2 regions of the Geoalkalibacter ferrihydriticus DSM 17813 genome follow, and region 1 is predicted to be linked to the other one. Evidence: riboswitches for the same ligand, from Rfam matches in the RefSeq annotation. Region 1 holds a riboswitch; the other holds the start of a gene.

What was found. A riboswitch is a leader RNA that binds a small molecule or an ion and turns the genes downstream of it on or off. The one in region 1 is predicted to bind cobalamin.
Region 2: linked by a shared signal. The riboswitch ahead of GFER_RS12045 (cob(I)yrinic acid a,c-diamide adenosyltransferase) and the one ahead of GFER_RS10080 (TonB-dependent receptor plug domain-containing protein) in region 1 are both predicted to bind cobalamin.

What each region holds. Positions count from the first base shown of each region.
Region 1 is NZ_JWJD01000003.1:245,404-256,641, reverse strand. Features, by position in the region: gene GFER_RS17745 (PEP-CTERM sorting domain-containing protein) at 41-742, opposite strand; gene GFER_RS10095 (MliC family protein) at 881-1,588, shown strand; gene GFER_RS10090 (DMT family transporter) at 1,715-2,614, opposite strand; gene GFER_RS10085 (MFS transporter) at 2,734-4,065, opposite strand; cobalamin riboswitch at 4,568-4,704, shown strand; gene GFER_RS10080 (TonB-dependent receptor plug domain-containing protein) at 4,739-6,565, shown strand; gene GFER_RS10075 (ABC transporter substrate-binding protein) at 6,565-7,455, shown strand; gene GFER_RS10070 (FecCD family ABC transporter permease) at 7,452-8,408, shown strand; gene GFER_RS10065 (ABC transporter ATP-binding protein) at 8,398-9,168, shown strand; gene GFER_RS10060 (BCCT family transporter) at 9,221-11,238, opposite strand, start outside.
Region 2 is NZ_JWJD01000004.1:219,225-230,462, forward strand. Features, by position in the region: gene GFER_RS12025 (RNA methyltransferase) at 1-285, opposite strand, end outside; gene GFER_RS12030 (ferritin) at 363-887, opposite strand; gene GFER_RS12035 (hypothetical protein) at 1,069-1,521, opposite strand; gene yihA (ribosome biogenesis GTP-binding protein YihA/YsxC) at 1,938-2,534, shown strand; cobalamin riboswitch at 2,601-2,817, shown strand; gene GFER_RS12045 (cob(I)yrinic acid a,c-diamide adenosyltransferase) at 2,916-3,437, shown strand; gene cobU (bifunctional adenosylcobinamide kinase/adenosylcobinamide-phosphate guanylyltransferase) at 3,443-3,961, shown strand; gene cobT (nicotinate-nucleotide--dimethylbenzimidazole phosphoribosyltransferase) at 3,994-5,055, shown strand; gene cobS (adenosylcobinamide-GDP ribazoletransferase) at 5,052-5,807, shown strand; gene cobC (alpha-ribazole phosphatase) at 5,807-6,409, shown strand; gene GFER_RS12070 (cobyrinate a,c-diamide synthase) at 6,402-7,766, shown strand; gene GFER_RS12075 (sirohydrochlorin chelatase) at 7,763-8,170, shown strand; gene GFER_RS12080 (precorrin-8X methylmutase) at 8,172-8,816, shown strand; gene GFER_RS19135 (energy-coupling factor ABC transporter permease) at 8,813-9,553, shown strand; gene GFER_RS19370 (hypothetical protein) at 9,550-9,837, shown strand; gene cbiQ (cobalt ECF transporter T component CbiQ) at 9,834-10,604, shown strand; gene GFER_RS12100 (energy-coupling factor ABC transporter ATP-binding protein) at 10,651-11,238, shown strand, end outside.

The DNA of each region.
Region 1 (11,238 bases):
CTGACCGGCGGATTGTTTAATCAAGTTTGCTTTTACGATTCTATTTAGTCACGTTGCGGCAACGACTCCAGGCCACCAAGCCAGCGAGGCCGAAAACAACCAAGACCAGGGTGGACGGCTCAGGAATCACGTCCAGAGTACTGGACGCGTAAAATTCGTATTCGCTGTCCGGATCGGCATGGGTCAGAAAAAAACCTGACGTCGGGCGGTTTTCACTGAGAATGAACTGAATAACGGCAAACTCACCCGCCAGCAGCGAGAAATCCCACGCCAGGGCTAAAGAAACGTCCTCGCCTGCGGGAAATTCAGCAATTGAAATGGCATTTGTATTGTCCAGGGTACCGGCGAAAAAGTTGTCGTAGATATCGCCGAACTCGTAACCCGGCTCGTCGACCTCATAGGTCTGACCTGGAGCTGGCGTTCCACTCACCTCCGCATACTCGTTAAAAAATGTGTTCCGCTGTTCGTCGATTTCATGGTCAAAAAAAGCCGAAATGTAATAATTCCCCGCGACACCAGGAAAAAAGCGGATGTCGATCGTACCCAAGCCGGTAGTAAAATCAAAACCAGATACATCAAAATAGCTCGGGAGAGTATCCAGCGGCTCATCAAAGTAGTTGCCATAAAAGGTACCGTTGACGTTGAAGCGATATTCGAACAGAAACGGTGCCGCCTGCGCGGAAGAAATGGTCATCACCCACAGCAGACAACTCATAGCCCAGAATTTTAAACTTTTTGCCATGACATCCTCCTTTTGCGCGAAGAATTTCAGATCATCAACAGGGATGGAAAAATTTCCGCCTGCACCTCCCCTTTTTACATTTCCAGTTCACAATCCTTTTAACCATTAACCTTTAATTTATCCAGGAAAAACTTTTCCTTGGGCAAAATTTTTTTTGGAGGTTCTACCGTGCGCCCCTATCCGATTCTCCTCCTTCCAACAATCCTTATCTTCTCGGCCTGCCAGAATCTCTCGCACCACAGCAGCCGGGAAACTCTACCGGAGCCTGCACAACCTGCAGGCCAGGCTTACCAGTGCGGCGATCTGCGCATCGCGGCGCTTGCCGATGGCGATATGATGATTCTAGTACTGCCGCGGGGCGATCTGCGGCTTGCGCCGGTGGTTGCAGCGTCCGGGGCACGTTACGCCGATGAAGTCGGCAATGAATTCTGGGACAAGGGGCAAAAAGAGGCTCTGCTGAGCCTGGAGGGTGGCGCATCGCTGGAATGCAAGGGCACCGAGGCGCCTTCTCCTTGGGCGGAGGCGCGCCGTCGCGGCGTTAGATTTCGTGGGGTCGGTCAGGAACCGGGCTGGGTTGTTGAGCTCGACCGGGGGGAGGCCGCGGGCATGCGCTTGCTGCTCGATTATGGTCGCCACGAACTGCGTTTCCCGACGACCCGCCAAATCCGCGATGAGATGAGCGACACGCAATACTTTATCGGTGAGACAAACCAGACTCGCGCCGAACTGCGTGTGCGCCGCGAACCTTGCCGCGACACCATGAGCGGCGAACTCTTCCAGACCTCCGCGGAATTGCGGATCAACGCAGAAACCCTGCGCGGTTGCGGACGCTATTTTTCTGACTGAACAGCCTTTTTGAAGCTCAGGCGACATAAGGGGCAGATTTATCGTTTCGCCCCCCCCACCATTGCCTCGCAAAGTCGTTTGCAAACAGCCGACATATACCCGACTGAGCAGTTCATGCAATAACAATCAGCGAGAGGTTAAATCGGCAGGTGGCTGTGCGGTTCTCGAATTTACACTCAGCGCGGTCACTGTGACCAATATCAGCCCCATACCCAAAATTTGCGGAACAACCAGGTTTTCGTTTAAAACCACGACGCCGAACAGCGACGCGGTGACCGGTTCGACCATTGCCACAATTGAGGCCACGGCCGGGGCAGTATGATTCAGGCCGATGATATAAAGAACAAACGACAATCCCGCGCCGAACACACCCAGCGCCGCGAACAACGGCCAATCCGGTGTGGTCAGGGCTGCAACCATCTGGTCGGCATCACCCGGCCAGATCAGGATGAGGGCAAGGACCGCAAACGCTATTGAGAGAATCGCCTGCGGGCTGCCGTGCGGCGCCGCATACTTGAAGCCGAAAATGAATATCGCGTAGGACAGCCCGGAAAGCAGCCCGGCGCCCACCCCCATCGCCGTGACGCCGCTCGCACCGATGTCGTAAATCTGTGTCAGCAACACGATGCCAAGCATCACCACCGCGATCGCGGCCCACTTCAGCGCGGTCGGTCTTTCAAGTTTGAGAGCGAATGACACGAGATACACGAACACGGGGGCGCAGTACATCAACGTAGCCGCAACCGCGACACTTCCCTGCCCTATGCTCACGAAATAGAACGAGAAGTTGCCGGCGACGCCGAGACCGGCAATCGCCGACCAGAACCATAACCGGCGATTTGCCAGGCCACTGCCCTGCGGGCGCAGCATTAGCCAGACGAGGACGCACAGCAGTCCGATCATGCCCCGGTAGAATGAAACGACGAACGCATCCCAGCCATCGGCCATAAGAATTCCGCCGATCCCGCCGGATAACCCCCAGAAAAGAGCCGCCAGCGCCACGAAAGCTGTACTCGCGCCCATCATTTGATCTCCCATTCCATGATGAAATAAAGACGGCCCGCAACAGGAAGGAGGGACACTCTTAAGCAATAAAGTAAATTATCGGCTGCTGCGGAAAAATGGTCTTTAAATAAACTCATTTTTCACTCCTGATGCCGTTTCTCCTGTGCCCGCTTACGGCCGCGCGCCTCATCGACGCCCAGCACCACCAGCAGCGCCAGACCGAATAGAACAACACAGAACAGTATGGACGCCTGCAGACCAAAGGCGGCCTGCAGCAAACCGATGCCGATCAGACCGACGATTGCGGCAGCCTTGCTGAACAACCCCCAGAAACCGAACAACTCGGCCGCCTTGCGCTTGGGCGAAAGCAGCCCGACCAGCGCCCGGCCGCCCGATTGGGTAGACCCTAGACAGGTACCGGCGAAAACGCCGACGACGAGAAAGACATACTGCGCCTGCCACTCCACCCCGAAGCTATCCTGCCCCCAGGCAGCCAGAGCCGGGGTCAGGTAGATCAAAGTGATGGCGACAATCCACAAAGCCAGGGCCAGGGCGTAGGTCAGCTTGGCACCGATGCGGTCCTGCAGAAAACCGAAACCCAGCGCGCCAAGAGTGGCGGTGATCTGCACTACCACAAACATCAGCACCCGCACATGCTCATCCCAGGCAATCACCTGGGCGCCATAAATGAAGGTGAAGGCGATAATGATATAGATGCCGCACATGGCAAAAAAGATCGATCCCATGAGAATCGCCAGATCACGAAATTCTCTCAGTCCCTTGCAAGTCCGCCATGCCCGGCGCAACCCCAGGGCGAGATAGGTGTTCGATTTTTTCAGGCGCCGCGGGCGACCGCGCTCATTGAGCCAGAGAAAAGTGGGGATCGCCGCCACCAGGAAAAAACCAGCGGCGAAGGGGCCGACCCAGCGAATGCGCGAGAAGTTTTCCTCACTGACCTCGCCCAGAAACAGCAGGGCAAAGGCAGTGGCCACCAAGCCGCCCACATAACCGAGGGCCCAGCCGAATCCGGAAATCTTGCCCAAATCCTCGGGACGCCCGAGATCGGGCAGAAAGCTCGCGATGAAGGACTCGCCAATGGCATAGGCGTAGTTGGAAACAATCAGTAGCACCATGCCGAGCAGTACATAGCCCGGTGCGACGAAATACAGCGCAGCCGTGGCAAAGACGGTGAGCAGATAGCTGGCAAAAAGAAAACGCTTGCGCGTGGCGGTAAAATCCATGATGGCGCCGAACACCGGGCCGGTAAAGACCACCAGCAGATAGCTGAGGGACAGGGCGATGCTCCACAGCAGATTGCCCAACCGGTAATCGTTTTCGGCATCGCCGACGATGATGCGGGTGAAGATATCACCGAAAAATACGGTGATGATGAGCAGGGTATAACCCTGGTTGGCGAAGTCGAACATCGCCCAGCCGAAGATTTCTTTTTTTGAAGCTTTTTCGGTCTCCATGAGAGCCTTTCATTATGCGTCGCTACTGTTCAGCCTGGCTCCTGGCCGCGCCAAAATCAGAACAAGGGCAAAACCGTGCAGTGTACGGACAAGTTAAGCAGGAAGCGCACAACCGTGGGGTAAGGCCTATGCATTTGAAGATATCAAATTTTCCTTGAGATCGGCCATTTTCTTCTTCAGGAGCTCGCCCTTCTCGCCCGCTGATCATGGGGGAATAAAATTCCAAAGATTTTTATGAAATCTTTGGAATTTTAACCAACGACGGTCTTTGCTTCAATTTTGGCAAGGATGAAAAATTACGATCAACTTTTCCGGATCTCGGATGTTCGTTTTTTTGTCTCTGACGAAGCCCGCGAATCCATTTCCGCCCCGCGGCTTAAAGACGGAAAAAATCGATCCCCTCCATTGACAGTAGCCGGCAAATTGATTATCAACAGAAGTCCCCCGGATTTCCCGAGGGAAAAATCAAGTTTCAATCAATTTTTAAAACGGACGGATGTGAGGAAGAGGGGTGCAAAGCCCCCGCTGCCCCGCAGCCGTAATGGGAACGAACACCCACCCACGCATTGATCGCATGGGTACAGCCACTGGGATTTCTCCTGGGAAGGCGGGTCAGTAGGTCGCCCTGAGCCGGAATACCGCGCCGTCCGACAACTTCGAGGGAGGTTAATCCATGCTCAAGGGCATCATCCGCCTGTTGTTCGTCCTGTCTTTCTCCACCCCGGCTTTGGCCCAAGCCCAGACTTTCAATCTTCCGGAAATCGTCGTCACAGCCTCCCGATGGGACGAGCCGCGGGCCGACGTACCTCAATCCCTGACGGTCATCTCCCGCGATGAGATCGAGAGACGAGGAACTTCCTTCGTCACCGAGCTGCTTCAAACCCAATCGGACCTTTTCTTGGTGCAAAACGGCGGAGCCGGAAAAAACGCTACCTTGTTACTACGCGGCGGCAACGGCCGCCAGGTGCTGGTGCTGGTCGACGGCGTGCGGGTGAACAGTCCTTCCACCGGCGCGGCGGACCTCGGCGGACTTCTTACCGACGATATCGAGCGGATCGAAATCCTCAAGGGACCGCAAAGCACTCTCTACGGCTCGGAAGCCATGGCCGGCGTCGTCAACATCATTACACGCAAGGTAGTCGGACCACCCAAGACAGCCCTCCTTGTGGAGGCCGGCTCGTTTTCCACACGCAAGGCGTCGGGATCTCTCTCAGGCGGCACAGATCGCCATGATTACCGGTTCAGTGCCACTTGGCTCGACACCCAGGGCATCTCCGCAGCACGCAGCGGCACGGAGCCGGACGCCTATACAAACACCACGCTTTCCGCGAGGCTGGGTTTTGCCCCATCGGCCCGCACTGGCCTCGATCTCAACCTGCGCTACGTCCACGACCGTTCCGAGCTCGACGGCTTCGAAGCGGGCGTGGGAATGGTGGACGCCCTGAACTGGATCCAGAAGCGCGACGACTATCTAGTCGCCCTCAGGGGCGAGATTTTTCTTCTGGACAATTATGAACAGACGCTGGGCTTGTCCCTGGCAGGACAACGGCTGAAATCCGAAGACCCAGACACCTTATGGAACAATGCCCGCATCAATACCACCACCCACCAGCTTGATTGGCAGCACGTTCTGGATCTCGACCGGCTGACTCTCAGCGGAGGATTCGCCTATCGGCGCGAAGCCGCTGAAAACAAAGATGTCTTCGATGAGGCGGTGGACAACAAAGCCGGCTATGCCAACACCAAACTGCGGCTTTTGGATGAAAACCTGATCCTCGACGCGGGGTTGCGTTACGACAAACATGAAACCTTCGGCGACGAGCTCACCTACCGCATCGGGGCGCTTTACCATTTTCGCCCCCGGGATCTGCGCATCAGAGCCAACCACGGCAGCGGCTTTCGCGCGCCCTCTCTCAACGAACTGTTCTATCCTTTTTACGGCAACCCCAACCTTAAGCCGGAGAAAAGTTCGGCCTGGGATGTGGGCATTGAACAGGATTTTTTCGCCGGACGTCTCACCCTGGGCGCTACCTGGTTTCAGCAGCGCTACCGCAATCTCATCCAAACCAACTTCGCCACCTTCACGGCGGACAATATCGGCCGGGCGCGCGTCAAGGGGCTGGAATTGACAGCCATGGCAAGACCTATGGACGCCGTGCTGATCAAAAGCTCCTATACCTGGCTTGATGCCCTCGACGTTGACACCCAATCGCGCCTAGCCTTGCGTCCGCGTTCCAAAGTGGTGTCGTCCGTGGAATACACTTTCGCCGCACTGAGTCTGGGAGTGGAGCACATTTATGTTTCCAGAAGGCTCGACCCCTTCATCGGGCGCGACCTCTCAGCCTACGGACTCGTCAATCTGCGGAGCGCCTACACCCTGACCAGGTCACTGAGCGTCTTTGCCCGCATCGACAATCTTTTTGACAAGAGTTATGAGGTGGCCGGCGATTTCGGCACGCCGGGCTTCGCCGCCTTCGGCGGCCTAAAGGCAGGCTTCTGATGGGAAAAAACATCAGAAAAAATAGCAGATTTGGCGCCGGTGTGCTGCGCACAGCCTACCTGTGCGCGGCCTTCGTGCTTCTCTGCGCGCCACTCCAGGCCGCTGCGCCGCAGCGCATCGTCTCTCTGGCTCCAGCCATGACCGAAATTCTTTTTGCCCTGGAACTCGGCGAGCAGGTGGTGGGCGTCACGTCTTTCTGCGACCGGCCGCTGCAGGCGCGCAACCGAACCCAGGTGGGCGGCATGTCCAACCCATCCCTGGAGGCGATTCTGGCTCTTAAGCCGGACATGGTCGTTTTATCCACGGATGGCAATCCGCGTGAGGTGGCGCTGCGGCTCCAAAGCCTCGGCGTAAAGACCCATGTTTTCACCGCCCGGCGCATGGAAAATATCCCCCAGGGAATCCGCGACCTGGGTAAGGTTCTCCAAGCCGCGGTTGCGGCAGAGCATCTGGCGCAGAACCTGGAACACACCATTCTGCGCCATGCCCAAGCAGGCGAAACCGTCTCAACAATTGACCGCAAGCGTGCGTTATTCGTCATCTGGCCCGAGCCCCTTATCGTCGCCGGAACCGATACCCTTGTCGACGATACGCTCACACTCCTGGGATTTGACAATATCGCCGCAGGCACCGGGGTCAACTACCCTCGCTTTTCCGTCGAGGAGGTTCTGCGCCGCAAGCCCGACGTGATTATTTTCGGTCAGGGCCAAGGAGCCACGGCGTCCCTCGCTGATGGACTCATGCAGCGCCTCGGCAGTCTTGGGGCGATTCGGGAAGATTGCCTCATTTTCGTCGACGACGCCCTGTACCGCGCCGGGCCACGGATTGCCGAAGGCATCACCGATTTGTTCCACGCCCTCAGCGAACGACGGGAGCACGCACCCCCATGAGCCCAGCCAAAACAGCCGCATTGGCCGGGGCCGTGCTGCTCGTCACGCTTTTATCGGTGCTGAGCGGGCCGCGTTTCATCAATCCCCTGGACATAAGGCCCCAAGACTGGCATATCCTTGTCGCCCTGCGCCTGCCCCGCGCTTTCGTCGCCTTTCTCATGGGAGCGGCCCTCGGGGCCTCGGGCGCCATCCTCCAGGGAGTGTTTCGAAACCCTCTGGCCGACCCCTATGTTCTGGGAATATCGAGCGGCGCGGCTCTGGCTGCGGCATTCGGGTTGATGACGGCAACCTCCCTGCCCCTGCCGGTGCCCATTCTGGCCTTTGGTGGAGCACTGCTCACCTGCGTCGCGGTCGCCGCCCTGGGTCGCAGCCCCCAGGGGCTCAGACCCGATCGCTTGCTGTTGGGCGGCATAGGCATAGGCTTTTTCTTCTCGGCCCTGCTTCTGCTCGTCATGACCGTTTCGAGCAACGACGGACTCAAGCGGGCGATTTTGTGGATGTCGGGAGATCTCTCCATGGCTGATTGGAGGCTGGTTCCTGCCGGCGCCGTCCTCATCGCCGCAGGCTTGACTCTCGCCCTGATTCGCGCCAAAGGTCTCAATGCCTTGACCCTAGGGGACGAGATCGCCCACGGGCTCGGCTTCTCACCGGGTAGAGAGCGGCTGCTGCTGTTCATCGCCGCGTCGCTGATGACCGCCGCCGCCATTTCCCTGGGAGGCACGGTCGGCTTTATCGGTCTGCTGGTGCCTCATGCCGTCCGTCATTGGGTCGGATCCGACGCACGCATCAGCGTGCCGGCCGCAGCCCTGGTCGGCGGTGCGCTCCTGTGTCTGGCTGACGGCGCCGGGCGCACCCTTGCTGCGCCGCTGGAAATTCCGGCGGGTGTCATTGCGGCCCTGATCGGGGCCCCCTGCTTTCTGATCATTCTGCGGAAAAAGGGCTATGGACTTTAGAAACGACAGGCAGGCCGAAGCACTGTTGGTCTTTGAGCAGGTGTGCTTCGGATTCGGTGGGGACACCTTTATCGAAGATCTCTCTTTTAAAGCCACGCCGGGCGAGTTGATCGGCCTCATCGGAGCCAACGGCGCGGGCAAATCGACGGCCCTGCGACTGGCCGCGGGTCTGCTCAAGCCCTGGGCCGGGAAAATCCTACTCGACGGCCGCCCCCTTGCATCTCTCAGTGACCGGCAGAGGGCAGGCCGCCTGGCCTACCTGCCTCAAAACCTTGATGTCCATCTGCCCTTTCGCGTCGCCGAACTTGTGCGCATGGGAACCTATCCCTGCTCCGACATGCCACCTCTTGCGCCGCAGAAAGCTCTGCGCATCGTCGGCCTCGAGCACAAAGAGCAGGCCCATTTGGGCCAATTAAGCGGTGGTGAACTGCGGCGCGCCTTCATTGCCATGACCCTGGTGCAGGGTGCTCGATGCCTGCTTCTCGACGAACCCCTGGCGGGTTTGGATCTCAAATTTCAGGCCGAGCTGCTCAGGCTTTTGCGCGCAATTACCGAAACCGCCGGAGTGACGGTTCTCATGTCCCTGCATGACATGGCTGCGGCCCGGCGTTTTGATCGTTTGCTGGCGTTGAAGGAAGGAGCCCTGATCGCCCAGGGGGCGCCACACGCCGTTTTGACCGAAAGCCTGATAGCCGAACTTTTCGACCTCCAAAAAGACGACAGGGATCTCCACCCGGCAGGGGTTTTCTTTCGCCCGTAATCCACACAACGTGTTGCATCTCCCTCCTTCCCAGGGCGTAGAGATAGACCCTTTACGGCTTTTCAGCCGCTGAATCCTTGGGGCCCTGCTCTTCGCCTGCCGACACATTGAGCATCTCGTCGTGTTCTTGCATTTTCCACGGCAGGCTGCCCGGCGAGACATGCAGAAAGTGCAGATATTTCTCAAACTGGTCAAGAATATCGTCGATGACTTCCTGCTGGTCATAACCATAGATATCGTATGACTGGCCGCCGCGACGCAGAAAAACCTCCGCCCGATAATAATGCTGGATATCGTCCTCGCTGCGCTCCATCTCCGGGTAGGCGAATGAGGGCACCAAATACTCACACATGCGAATTTCGTAGATAAAATCAATCTCTCCCTCAATGATCACTTCAATATAGGTCCGGCCGATCTCGGCATCATAGAAAATATCCGCGGGCCACCCCTGCTCATCCAACTCGCGCTGAACATGCTTCATGGCGGCAACCACCCGTGTCTCGATGAACGTCCCGACCTCCTCGCGGCTCGGAAACCGCACCAGGCCCGCCAGACGTTTTTTCCACCGCCCGCGCTCAGCGGGGCCGGCGTGGTGCGCACGGCGCATGTGCGCATGCAGGCCTGCTTCGGTATGCCCCTCGATGACCAGGGCCCGCCACATGCCGACGGCGGCAATCAGCATAATAACCGCAAAGGGAAGAGCACTGGCGATGGTCATGGCCTGAAGTGCGCTGAGCCCCCCCGCAACCAGAAGCGTTGCGGCAACCACTCCCTCGATGATGGCCCAGAAAGAGCGCTGCCATGCCGGGGTCTGCAGCGCTCCGCCCGAAGCCAAAGAATCGATGACCAGAGAGCCGGAATCAGAGGATGTCACGAAAAAGGTAATGATGAGAACCACGGTCAAAAATGAAGTAATGGCGGAAAAAGGCAACAATTCATAAAGTTTAAACAAAGCCAAGGCGTGGTCGGCCTGAACCTCCGTAACCAAAGAGGTATAGCCCTCGACCATAATCAAATGCAAGGCGGTATCGCCGAAGATGGAGAACCACAGAAAGGTAAAAACGGACGGCACCAACATGACCCCGAAAACGAACTGGCGGATGGTGCGCCCGCGACTGATTTTGGCGATGAACAAGCCGACGAAGGGCGCCCAGGCGATGGTCCAGCCGAAGATGAAAAGCGTCCAGTTGCCGATCCAGTCCGAGCGGCTGTAGGCCTGCAAATTGAAGGTCCGAGCAATGATTCCGTTCAGGTAGCTGCCGGTATTCTGCAAAAACGTCTCAAGGATGAAAATACTCGGCCCGACGAGAAAGACAAACAGCATCAGCGACACGGCCAGGGTCATATTGACGATGGAGAGCCGCTTGACGCCCTTGTCGAGACCTGCGACGACTGAAATCAGAGCGACGGCTGTAATAACCGCTATAGCGACAACCTGCACCGTAACGTTAACCGGGATTGCCGGCCACAGATAATTGATGCCGGCGTTGATCTGTGTCACCGAAAGTCCGAGGGTGGTAGCGATGCCGAACAGGGTGCCGAGAATAGCGAAAGTATCTACCGTATGTCCGATGGGACCATGGATTCGTTCGCCGATGAGGGGAAACAGGGCCGAGCGCATGGAAAGGGGCAGACCGTGGCGAAAAGAGAAATAAGCCAGCACCAGCCCGACCAATCCGTAGATGGCCCAGATATGAAAGCCCCAGTGAAAAAAGGCGATCTGCATTGCCTGTTTGGCCGCGTCAACGGTCGCGGCCGCCCCCTCGGGTGGCGCGGCATAATGCAGCACCGGTTCGGCGACACCGAAAAACAACAGCGCAATCCCATATCCGGCGGAAAACAGCATGGCGAACCACGCGGGGAAACTGTATTGGGGCACCGCGTGATCGGGGCCAAGTTTGATCCCTCCCCAGCGCGAAAAGGCAACAGTGACGATAAAAACCAGGAAAATCGCCACCGACAACATGTAGAACCAGCCGAAGGTCTTGGTGATAAAGCTCAGCATGGCGGCGAAAAACTCACCGGCCAACTCTGGGTTGCTGATGGTTCCGATCACCAAGAGAAGCGTAA
Region 2 (11,238 bases), on a different contig from region 1:
CTCACCACGCATGCGGCCCATGCGGCGCGTGGTTGCGACAGTTATTTCAAGATCGGCCAGGGCCTCGGCCAAACTTGCATAAACCTGCGCCTGCCCAAGCAGATCGGAGGCAAAAACCGCAAGCTTATGCGCCTCCGGGTGCAGGTAATGACACGGATTGACCAGACGCAGATCGCTGACACCGAAATTGGCCATGGCACGACAGACCATGCCGATGTTGCCGGGATGGCGGGGCTCGACCAGGACAACGGCAATACGCTCAGAAAACGGCAAAGCTTGTGTCATTCGAATATCCGGGAGATTCCGTGCAATGGAAAAAGGGGAGCATCCGCCCCCCTTTTATTGTCAATGAAAGCGCCGCCTCAACCGCCGGTGACACTCATTCCGGCCGGCGGCACAAAAGTGCGCGAACCGGCTTCCTGATCAAGCATCAGCAAGCCGCGCCCGTCGCCTTCAACGCGTTTGAGCTTTTTCTTCACCAGCCCAAAACTGGCCTCTTCTTCCACCTGCTCGGTGACAAACCACTGCAGGAAAATCTGCGCGGCATGGTTGCTCTCGTCACGCGCGAGGTCCATAAGCTTATTGATACGATCGGTGACGAAATATTCATGTTCCAGAGCATAGTCAAAAACGTCATAGGCCGATGTGTAATCACCCTTAGGCGCATCAATCGGCAACATCACCGCGCGTCCGCCCGCCTCGCAGATAAAGTTGAAAAACTTTTCTCCGTGCGTCATTTCCTCCATGGCCTGAACGCGCATCCACGCGGAAAAACCGGGCAGGTCTTCCGCCTCGAAATAGGCCGCCATCGCCTTATAAAGATAAGCGGAAAAGAATTCGTTTTTCATCTGCTCATTCAATGCGTCCTGCAATGTCTGGCTCAGCATGAGATTTCCTCCCAGGAACAAGAAAAAAAAGGTTACGCAGGGAAACCCGGCGTTTTCGGTCGATTTATATTTATACACCAGTGGAAAATCAGTGTCCACAAACCACCGCAACCACAAAAAAGGCAGGTCCACCACCGGCGAACCTGCCTTTCAAATTATTTGTTCCGGTGCCGGGCAAAAATCAGCGATCGTCGAAAACAATTCGACGCAATCCGTCAATGGCGAAATTGCCCCGGTTGATATCGTCGGTGAACGGATTGCGATAGGAATAAGTCAGGTAGGTGCAATCACAGTCGGAGGGGAGAAACGCGTCCTGTATAATAAACTTCTGGCCATCGGTCTTGCGCGTCAGTTCCATCTCGCCCGCACTGATGTCATTGCCGAACATGCTGTAGCTGGCGTTGGGACTGTCAAAAAAAACGATTTCTCTTACGGCGTCCATGGGCACTTCAAGAGCGGTCCCATTAAACCACCCCTTGATCAGGTTGCGGTCTTCAATGCGAAAAAACCGGACTTCCTGGCCGTCGATGGTGACGAATCTACCCGAGCGGGTCGCCCCGGAAGCGGTGCTGACCAGCACGGACAAAAGAAGCAGCGGGATGGCGACATAGCGCAGCCACTTGCAAATCTTCATTTCAAAAATCTCCTTTTTCAATTGTTTTATTCAATTTCAGGAATCGGGTAAAAAAAGAAAACTCCGCGGGACTTTCGACACCCTCACTCAGACAACCGGGCATGGGCTCCCTTGCATTGACGTCGAGAATGTCGCTCCTCACGGATTAAGCCTTTTTTAAATGGCTGCCGCCAGCCTCATCTCTTAACAGTTTTTGAAAAAAAATTCAATGGTTTTTCCCTGGGAAGACAAGTTCATTCCACCGCAAAAAAAGATCGAACTCGCCAGAAAAACCCAACATTTCCCACGGCTGGATAGCTGGGCTCGCGATTTTTCCCCCGCGCGGAGAAAACATGCTATCATAGCCGCCACGCCTGCCGACACTTTAAAGAGACCCACTAACCGTAAAACTTTTCCAGCTCCGCCGAGGTCGCATTTTGCACATCAAATCTGCTGAATTTCTTAAAAGTGCCGTCCACCCAGAGCATTATCCGGAAGAGAGCCTTCCGGAAATCGCCTTTGCCGGGCGCAGCAACGTCGGCAAAAGCTCGATGATCAACTGCCTGCTCGGGCGGCGCGGTCTGGTGCGTACCTCCTCGACTCCCGGACGCACCCAATTGCTGAACTTTTTCACCGTCAACGATGCCTTTCAACTCGTCGACCTGCCCGGCTACGGTTTCGCCAAAGTCCCCCTGGCGGTTAAACGCAGTTGGGGGCCGATGATCCGCACCTATCTCGAAAAGCGCCGCAGCCTGCGTTGCGTGGTGCTGATTCTGGATATCCGCCGGGTGCCCAGCGAGGAGGATCTGCAATTTCTTGACTGGCTTGAAGAATACGAGATTCCCACCATCCCCGTGGTCACCAAGGCCGACAAAGTCACCCGTGGTCGCCGCCGGGACCATCTGAAGAAAATCGCCGAGGCTTGCGCCCTGCCGGTAGAAGCTTTCACCCTGTTCTCCGCCACCAGCCGCGAGGGTCGCGAAGAGATTTGGGGGCGGGTTGCCGAAGCGCTGAATCCCGAGGAAAAACCCTGATATTTTCAACCATTGACAGTTCCGAACGCCTCTGCTAAAAGAGTTTGCACCAAAAATTGTTTACGTACGACCCTTATTGATTCGGGTGCCCGCCGCAGCTTCAGCGCAGGCGGGAGAATAGGGAAGAGGGTGAAAGTCCCTCGCTGCCCCGCAACTGTAAGCGGTGACGAACGCCGATCTTAAGGCCACTGTTTTTTACCTGCTTCAGGTATCGGAAAACGGGAAGGCCCGGCCAGTAGGATGACCCGCAAGCCAGGAGACCTGCCCGAATGTCGGTTTACTCATCCTTCGTGGGAAGGGGTGGGGCCCGTCGTTCACTTATCTGAACCCCGGCCTCGCATCCTGCGACCGGGGTTTTTTCGTGCGATTGAAAGGACGGTTTTGAAAACGGGACTGATTCAGGTCTACACCGGCGAGGGCAAGGGCAAAACCACCGCCGCCCTGGGCCTGGTGGTGCGTGCCCTCGGCCAGGGGCTGCGGGTGCTGCTGGTGCGCTTTCTCAAGACGGAGCAACCGATGAGCGGTGAGGTCCGCTTTTTCCAGCAGACTCCCGGCCTGGAGATTCTCACTTCAGGCGTGGGCGGCATTCGTCAAGGGCAGGACAGGGAATTGTTGCGCTCCAGCGTCACCCGAACCTTCGCCGAAGTCAAACAGCGCCTGGCGCATGAACACTATGACCTGGTGGTCCTCGATGAAATTAACGGCGCCCTGCATAAAGAACTCCTCAACGTGCGGGAATTCCTGCAATTTCTCGATGAGCGTCCCACCAACACTGAGCTGGTACTGACCGGGCGCAACGCCCTGCCCGAAGTGCTGGAGCGCGCCCACCTGATCAGCCGTATCGACAAAATCAAGCATCCCCTCGACCAAGGCATTGCCGCCCGGTGCGGCCTGGAGTTCTGACGTCTATGGCACGAACTGTCTTCATCACCGGCGGCGCCCGCTCGGGCAAAAGCACTTTCGCGCAGCAGCAGGCCGAAGCCTGCCCCGGCCCTCTGCTCTACCTGGCGGCCGCGCGCGTCGAGGACGCGGAGATGGCGGCGCGCATCCAGGCCCATCGCGCCGTGCGCGGCGCACGCTGGCAGACCTTGGAGGAGCCCCTGGAGATCGTGCGGGCGCTGAGCGGTGCTTGCGGTTATGGCGCAGTGCTTTTTGACTGCGTCACCCTGTGGCTGAGCAATCTGCTTTTTCATCATCAAGAAGATCAGACGTTGATCCTGAACGCCGTTGACCAGCTTGCCGCAACCCTGACCCAGCTTGAAATACCGGTGTTCATTGTGAGCAACGAGGTCGGCAGCGGCATCGTCCCCGAAAATCGCCTGGCGCGACTGTTTCGCGACCTGGCCGGCACCGCCAACCAGCGCCTGGCGGCAGTGGCTGACGAAGCCTGGCTGGTCGCCGCGGGCTGTCCCTTGCGCTTGAAATAAAACACGAATCCCTACAGAAAGAAGGAAAGATCATGCCCTCGCCGACTCTGGCCCGCACCCTGGCCTCCATTCGCCCCGTCGACCTTGACCGCATGGCCGCCGTGCAGGCGCGCATGGATCGCCAGACCAAGCCGCGCGGCTCCCTCGGGCGACTTGAAGAGTTCGCCCGACGCTTTGTGGCCATCACCGGCCGCGAAGACATCCGCCGCAAGGAAATCTATACCTTTGCCGGAGATCACGGCGTGGCCGCGGAAGGGGTGAGCGCCTTCCCCCCCGAGGTCACACCGCAGATGGTTTACAACTTTCTCGCCGGCGGTGCCGGGGTCAACGCCCTGGCCCGCCATGCCGGCGCGGAGGTGCGGGTGGTGGACATGGGCGTCGATCATGATTTCGGCGAATTGCCGGGGCTCATCCATCGCAAAATCGCCCGCGGCACGGCCAATTTGCGGCGCGGTCCAGCCATGACGCGCGACCAGGCGATTGAAGCCCTGGAGGCGGGTATCGCCCTGGCCAATGCAGCGGCGGATGCCGGGGTCGATCTGCTCGGCACCGGCGATATGGGCATCGCCAACACCACGCCCTCGGCGGCGATTGCCGCGGTCTTCAGCGGCCTGCCACCGACCCAGGTCACCCATCGCGGCACGGGTATCGATGATCAGTCCCTGCTGCGCAAGATTGCGGTCATCGAAGAGGGCATCGCGATCAATGCTCCCAATCCGCAGAATCCGCTGGATGTCCTGGCCAAGGTCGGCGGATTCGAAATCGGCGGCATCGCCGGACTGGTGCTGGGCGGCGCCGCCCGCTCGATACCAGTAGTGGTGGACGGCTTCATCTCCACCGCCGGCGCGCTCATCGCCTGCGAGATGCATCCGCAGGTGCGCGAATACATTTTCGCCGCGCATCGCTCGGTGGAAGTCGGCCATGCCGTCATGCTCGAGCGCATGGCGCAGCAGCCGATCCTCGATCTGCAGATGCGCCTCGGCGAAGGCACGGGCGCGGCTCTGGCCATGAGCCTCATCGAGGCCGCCCTGCGCGGCTTGCGTGAAATCCAGACATTCGACCAGGCAGGGGTTACTCAGGGGAGGGATCAATGAAACGCGAATGGCAGGAGGTGCGCCTCGCCGGTGCCTTTCTTACCGTCTTTCCGGTGGCGCGCAATCTGGAAACGACCCCGGAGAGACTCGGGCGCAGCCTGGCTTTTTTCCCCGCCGTCGGCCTCTTAATCGGCCTCGGCCTGGTCGTGCTCAACTGGGCGCTGGGCGCCTTTCTGCCGCGGGCGGTGCTTGATTGCCTGCTGATTCTGACTCTGATCGCCGCCACCGGCGCGTTGCATCTCGACGGGATCGCCGATCTCCTCGACGGGCTGGCCGGCGGCAAAGACCGCGAGGGCATCCTGCGCATCATGAAAGACAGTCGCGTCGGCGCCATGGGCGCAGTCGGGCTGATCATGGTGCTGCTGCTCAAGTATCTGTCGCTCTACAACGTACCCGAAGAATTCAAATCAGCGGCGCTGCTCTTCATGCCCTGCGCCGGGCGCTGGGTCCAGGTCGTGTTGGCGTCCTTCTGCCGCTACATCCGCCCCGAAGGGGGCACGGGGGGCGCCTTTGTCGACCATGCCGGCGAACGCGAATTTCTCATCGGCACAGTCACCCTGCTCCTGGCCGGTCTGGTGCTGTTCGGCCTGAAAGGCATCTTTCTGGTGTTTCTCATCGGCTTGTCGGCCATGGTCCTGATCCGCTTTTTCGAAGCGCGTCTCGGCGGTGTCACCGGCGACGTGCTCGGCGCGGCCACCGAAGCTGTCGAAGTATTGACTCTGCTCTTAGTGCTGGCGGTGATGTCCCCATGATGACCGAACACACCCGCCTCTATCTCATCCGCCACGGCCAGGTGGAAGGCTTCGGCAACAAGCGCTATAACGGCCAAGCCGATGTCGCCCTCACGACCTTCGGCCGCGAACAGTCGCAAGCCCTGGGTGCGCGCTTGGCCGAGGCACCCCTGGCAGCCGTCTACACCAGCGATTTGTCGCGCTGCGTCTTTGCCGCCGAGTGCCTGGCCGCGCCCCATGGACTGCAGGCGGTTCGCGTGCCCGAGGTGCGTGAACTGCACATCGGCGCATGGGAGGGGCGCACCTGGCAGGAGTTGCAAGAGCTTTACCCGGAGCAATGGCAGGCACGGCTCAACGATCTGGTTCATTACCGCGTCCCCGGCGGCGAGAGTCTCGCGGAAATGGCACAGCGGGTGCGCCCGGCCCTGCAACGCATCATTGAGCGACATCGCGGCGAAGAGGTCGCCCTGGTCGGCCATGGCGGCGTCAACCGAGTGATTCTCCTTGATGCCATCGGCGCGCCCCTCACGCAGATGTTCGCTGTCGAGCAGGATTATGGCTGCCTCAATATCATCGACTATTTCGCCGACGGCAACGCGGTGGTGAAACGGCTCAATGGCTGAAGCGATTCCAACCTTTCTCATCGCCGCTCCCGCCAGCGGCTGCGGCAAGACCACCCTGACCCTGGCGCTGCTCGCCGCCTTGCGCCGCCGCGAGCTGCGCGTGGCGCCCTTCAAGGTCGGCCCCGACTTCATCGATCCCGGCCATCATGCCGCCGCCTGTGGCCGTGCCTCGCGCAATCTCGACAGCTGGATGTGCGGCACGAACTACGTCCGCGACACCTTTCGCCGTGCCTGCGTGGGGGCCGATGTGGCGGTGATTGAAGGAGTCATGGGACTGTTTGACGGCGCTTCAGGCAGTGACGACGCCGGCAGCAGCGCCGCAATCGCCCGCCTACTCGATGCCCGGGTGCTGCTGGTCATCGACGCCCGCGCCCAGGCGCGCAGTGCCGCGGCTCTCGTACAAGGCTTCACCCGCTTCGACCCGCGCCTGAAATTCGCCGGAATCCTCTGCAACCGGGTCGGCAGTCCCCGTCACGCCGAACTGCTGCATGACGCCCTCGCCTCGGTCCCCGACCTGCCGCCGCTGCTCGGCTGTCTGCCGCGGGAAGAAGCGCTGAGCCTGCCCGAACGCCATCTGGGCCTGGTCACCGCCGGGGACGCGCGGCGCGATGAGAGCTTCTACCAACACCTCGCCGAATGGCTGGAAAGCCACGTCGATCTGAACCCGATTTTTCCATCGGACCCATCGGGACCATTGGCGCCATGCGTTTCACCCGCGCACAGACCTCCCAGAGCCCGCATCGCCGTGGCCCGGGATGAGGCCTTCTGCTTCTACTATCCGGACAACCTCGAACTGCTCGAGGCGGCCGGTGCCGAGCTGGTCTTCTTCTCGCCCCTGCGCGACACGCGCCTGCCGCAAGGAATCCACGGGCTGTACCTGGGCGGCGGCTATCCTGAATTGCACGCGGAAAAACTTGCGGCCAATACCCACCTGCTCGCCGATATCCGCCGGGCCGCCGACCAGGAACTGCCCATCTACGCCGAATGCGGCGGCTTCATGCTGCTGTCGCAAAGCATCGACGAGTACCCCATGGCCGGGGTGTTTCCCGCCCATGCGCGCCTGCTGAAAAAACGCAGGGCGCTGGGCTACCGCGAGGTGACTCTGACTGCCGATTCGCTGCTGGGTCCCGCGGGCACCTGCCTGCGCGGCCACGAATTCCATTATTCGGAGATGGAGATGCCGCCCGAGGTGCCGCGCCAGTACCGGCTGAGTCGGCGTGGCGGTGAGGACCTTGCGGACGAAGGCTATCGCCGCCGCAACGTACTGGGCAGCTACATCCACCTGCATTTCGGCAGCCATCCATCGGTTGCCGAACATTTTGTCAATTTCTGTCGCAAAGGAGTTCAATCCCCATGAAAACCGCCATTTTGCTCATGGGCCACGGCTCACGCATTCCCGCCGCCAACGAGGCCCTGCACGCCATTGCCGCCATGGTGCGCGAGTGCACCGGCTTCGAGATCGTCGAAGTTTCGTTCCGCGAGCAGCACGCCCCCAACATCCAGAAAGGCATTGATGCCTGTGTCGCGCAAGGCGCGCAGCGCGTTCTGCTCTATCCCTATTTTCTCTTTGCCGGCGCCCATGTGCTCGAGGATCTGCCGGCGGAAATGGAAGAGGCGGCACGCCGTTATCCCGGCCTGGTTATGGCCCTGGGTGAGCCCCTCGGGGTGCACGCCAAACTCGGCGAAATCGTGTGCGAACGCATCGAGGATGCCATGACGCGCGCCGGCTGGGATGCTCCGGCCAAGATGGCGGCGCGCTAAGATGACTATGAACGACGGCGAAATCATCCTCGACCCCGCGGCCATTGAAACACAGAGCTTTGCCATCATTGATGCCGAGGTCGGCGCGCACACCTATACGGCCCGGCAATGGCCTATCGTGCGCCGGGTGATCCACACCACCGCCGATTTCGACTTTGCCCGCGCCACCTGGTTTTCCCCCGACGCACTGGAGACCGGGCTTGCCGCCCTGCGCAACGGCGCGCGAATACTGTGCGATACCAACATGGTCATGGCCGGCGTGAACAAAACGCGTCTCGCCACTCTGGGTGGCAGCCTCAGCTGCCATGTGGCCGATGCCGATGTCGCCGCCGAAGCACGCGCCCAAGGCATCACCCGCTCGCTTCTCGCCACGCGCAAGGGAGTCGCCGCCGGTGCTTCGATCTTTCTCATCGGCAACGCGCCCACCGCCCTCTATGAACTGCTGCGCCTGGCGCGCAGCGGCGCGGTGCAACCGGCACTGGTGGTCGGGGTTCCGGTGGGCTTCGTCGGCGCGCAGGAGTCAAAAGAAGCGCTGGTTGCCGCGGGCCTGCCGGCCATCGTCTGCCGGGGCCGCAAGGGGGGTTCGGCGATTGCGGCAGCAATCCTCAACGCGCTGATGATTCTCGCCGAGGAAAGTCAACCATGAGTCCTTACCGAATTTTCGCGGGCGTCGCGCTGCTGACGCTCTTGATCCCTGCCCCCGCGGCAGCCATGCACATCTCCGAAGGCATCCTGCCCGCGGGCTGGGCGTTGTTCTGGTTTCTCGCGGCGGCGCCCTTCGTCGCCCTGGGCGTGCGCCAGATCAACCGGCGCAAACAGATCGATCCCATGTACATCCCTCTGCTCGGCATTTTTGGCGCCGCGGTATTCGTCTTCAGCTGCTTCCCCATCCCGGTGCCGGTCGCCGGCAGCACCGCGCATCCGGCGGGTACGGGCCTCAGTGCGATTTTCCTCGGCCCCTTTGCCAGCGTGGTCGTTGCCTTCGTCTCGCTGCTGCTGCAGGCACTGTTTCTCGCCCACGGCGGACTGACCACCCTGGGCGGCAACACCTTTTCCATGGGCGTGGTCGGCAGCTTCGGCGCTTTCGGCGCTTTTCTCCTGGTGCGCCGTCTGGGCCTGCCTCTGTTCTGGTGCGGATTCGCCGCAGGCGTGGCGGCGGATCTGCTCACCTACCTGAGCACTTCGCTGGAACTGGCCCTGGCTCTGCACGGCGATCTTTCCTTCTGGCTTGTCCTCGGGCAGATCTATCTGGCTTTCATGCCCACGCAGATTCCCCTGGCGCTCCTCGAAGGGGCGGTCACCGGCGGCATTCTGGTCTATGTGCGCAAAAACCGTCCCGACATCCTGCGCAGGGTCGGCCTGGTCAAGGAGGCGAGGGCATGAAAAAGGGTTTGGCTCTACTGGTTCTTCTGGTCACTCTCCTGGGCACGGCCGCAGCCTTCGGCGAAGACGAGGAGCCCCGCTGGGCGGGCGTCGATGAAACCGTGGTGGAAAAATTCGCCCGCGATCTCGGCCGTGAGCCACGCGATTCCCTCATCGACACGGACCAGGGCGATCTGCTGCTGTTTTTCTTCACTCTGGCAGGGGCAACCGGCGGCTTCATCATGGGCTACTACTGGCACAAGGTCTTTGTCGCCGGGAAGCAGGAGACCCCACCGCGCGGATGAGCGGCGCTCACTCTTTCATCGATGCCCAGGGCGACAGCCGGCGCCTGTTGGTCGTGCTGGACGGCCGTGTCAAACTGGCCCTGCTGCTCGCGGCCCTGCTCGTCAACCTCATCGCGGGGGGGCTGCGGGCGCCGTTGCTGCTGCTGGTTCTGGCCCTGGTTCTGATCCCGGCAGCCGGCGTACCGCTACGCACCTTCGCGCGACGCATGGCAATGCCGGCACTCATCGCCCTGGTGGCCCTCGTCACCCAGTTGTTCTGGGTTAAACAGGGCAATGAACTCCTGCAGGTGCCCCTGTTTTTCTGGGAATGGAGCATCACCAGCGGCGGCATCCAGCGCGGTCTGGAGTTGGCCTCACGCATCCTCGGCGGCATGAGCGTGCTGCTGTTTTTCGCCCTGACCACGCCGCTTCCCGAACTGCTACGCGCCGCGCGCTTCTTCCGTTGCCCGCCGGTGCTGGTGGAGTTGGCCATGATCATGTATCGTTATATCTTCCTGCTGCTGGAAGAAGGGGTGCGCATCCGTAACGCGCAGCGAAGCCGTCTGGGTTATGCCGATCTGCGCAGCAGCCTGCGCTCCTCGGGGATTCTCGGCGGAATGCTGATTCTGCGCACCTTTGATCGCGCCGAACGCAATTTTTCCGCCATGCTCTGTCGCGGCTACCGCGACGCCCTCACCGGCGTCACCCTCCGCCCTGTGCAAAAGCACGACTGGATCGCCCTGGCCCTTGGCCTAGTGCTCCTGGCCGCAATTTTCGCGCTGCGCTGAGATTTCTTGTCTTCGCTTTTCCACCACTGACAAATGACGGTTTTCCATGCCCCTGATCAGAACTGAAAATCTGCATTACACCTACGAGGACGGCACACCTGCCCTCAACGGCATCAATCTGGACATAGAAGCGGGCGAGTTTCTCGCCGTGCTCGGCTCCAACGGCAGCGGCAAGACGACTCTGATCAAACATCTCAACGGCCTGCTGCGCCCCACTCTCGGCCGGGTGCTGTTCGACGACAAGCCCATCGAAAGCGTCGCGGAGCGCGAGGTTTTCAGCCGCATCGGCATCGTTTTTCAGGATCCCAACGATCAGCTTTTCGCCTCTACCGTCGAGGAAGACGTCGCCTTCGGCCCGACGAATATGGGTCTGGCCCCGCAGCAGATCAAAGAGCGCGTGCATGAAGCCCTGCACCGTGTCGGCATGGAAGACTTCGCCCGCAAATCCATCCACGCCCTCTCCCATGGACAGAAAAAACGCATCTGCATCGCCGGCATCCTCGCCATGGCGCCGCAGGTGATCGTGCTCGACGAACCCACGGCGGGGCTCGATCCCATGGGGGTACACTCCCTCATGCACCTGCTCGAAGACCTCAACAAGAAGCAGGGCGTGACCATGATCATGGCCACTCAC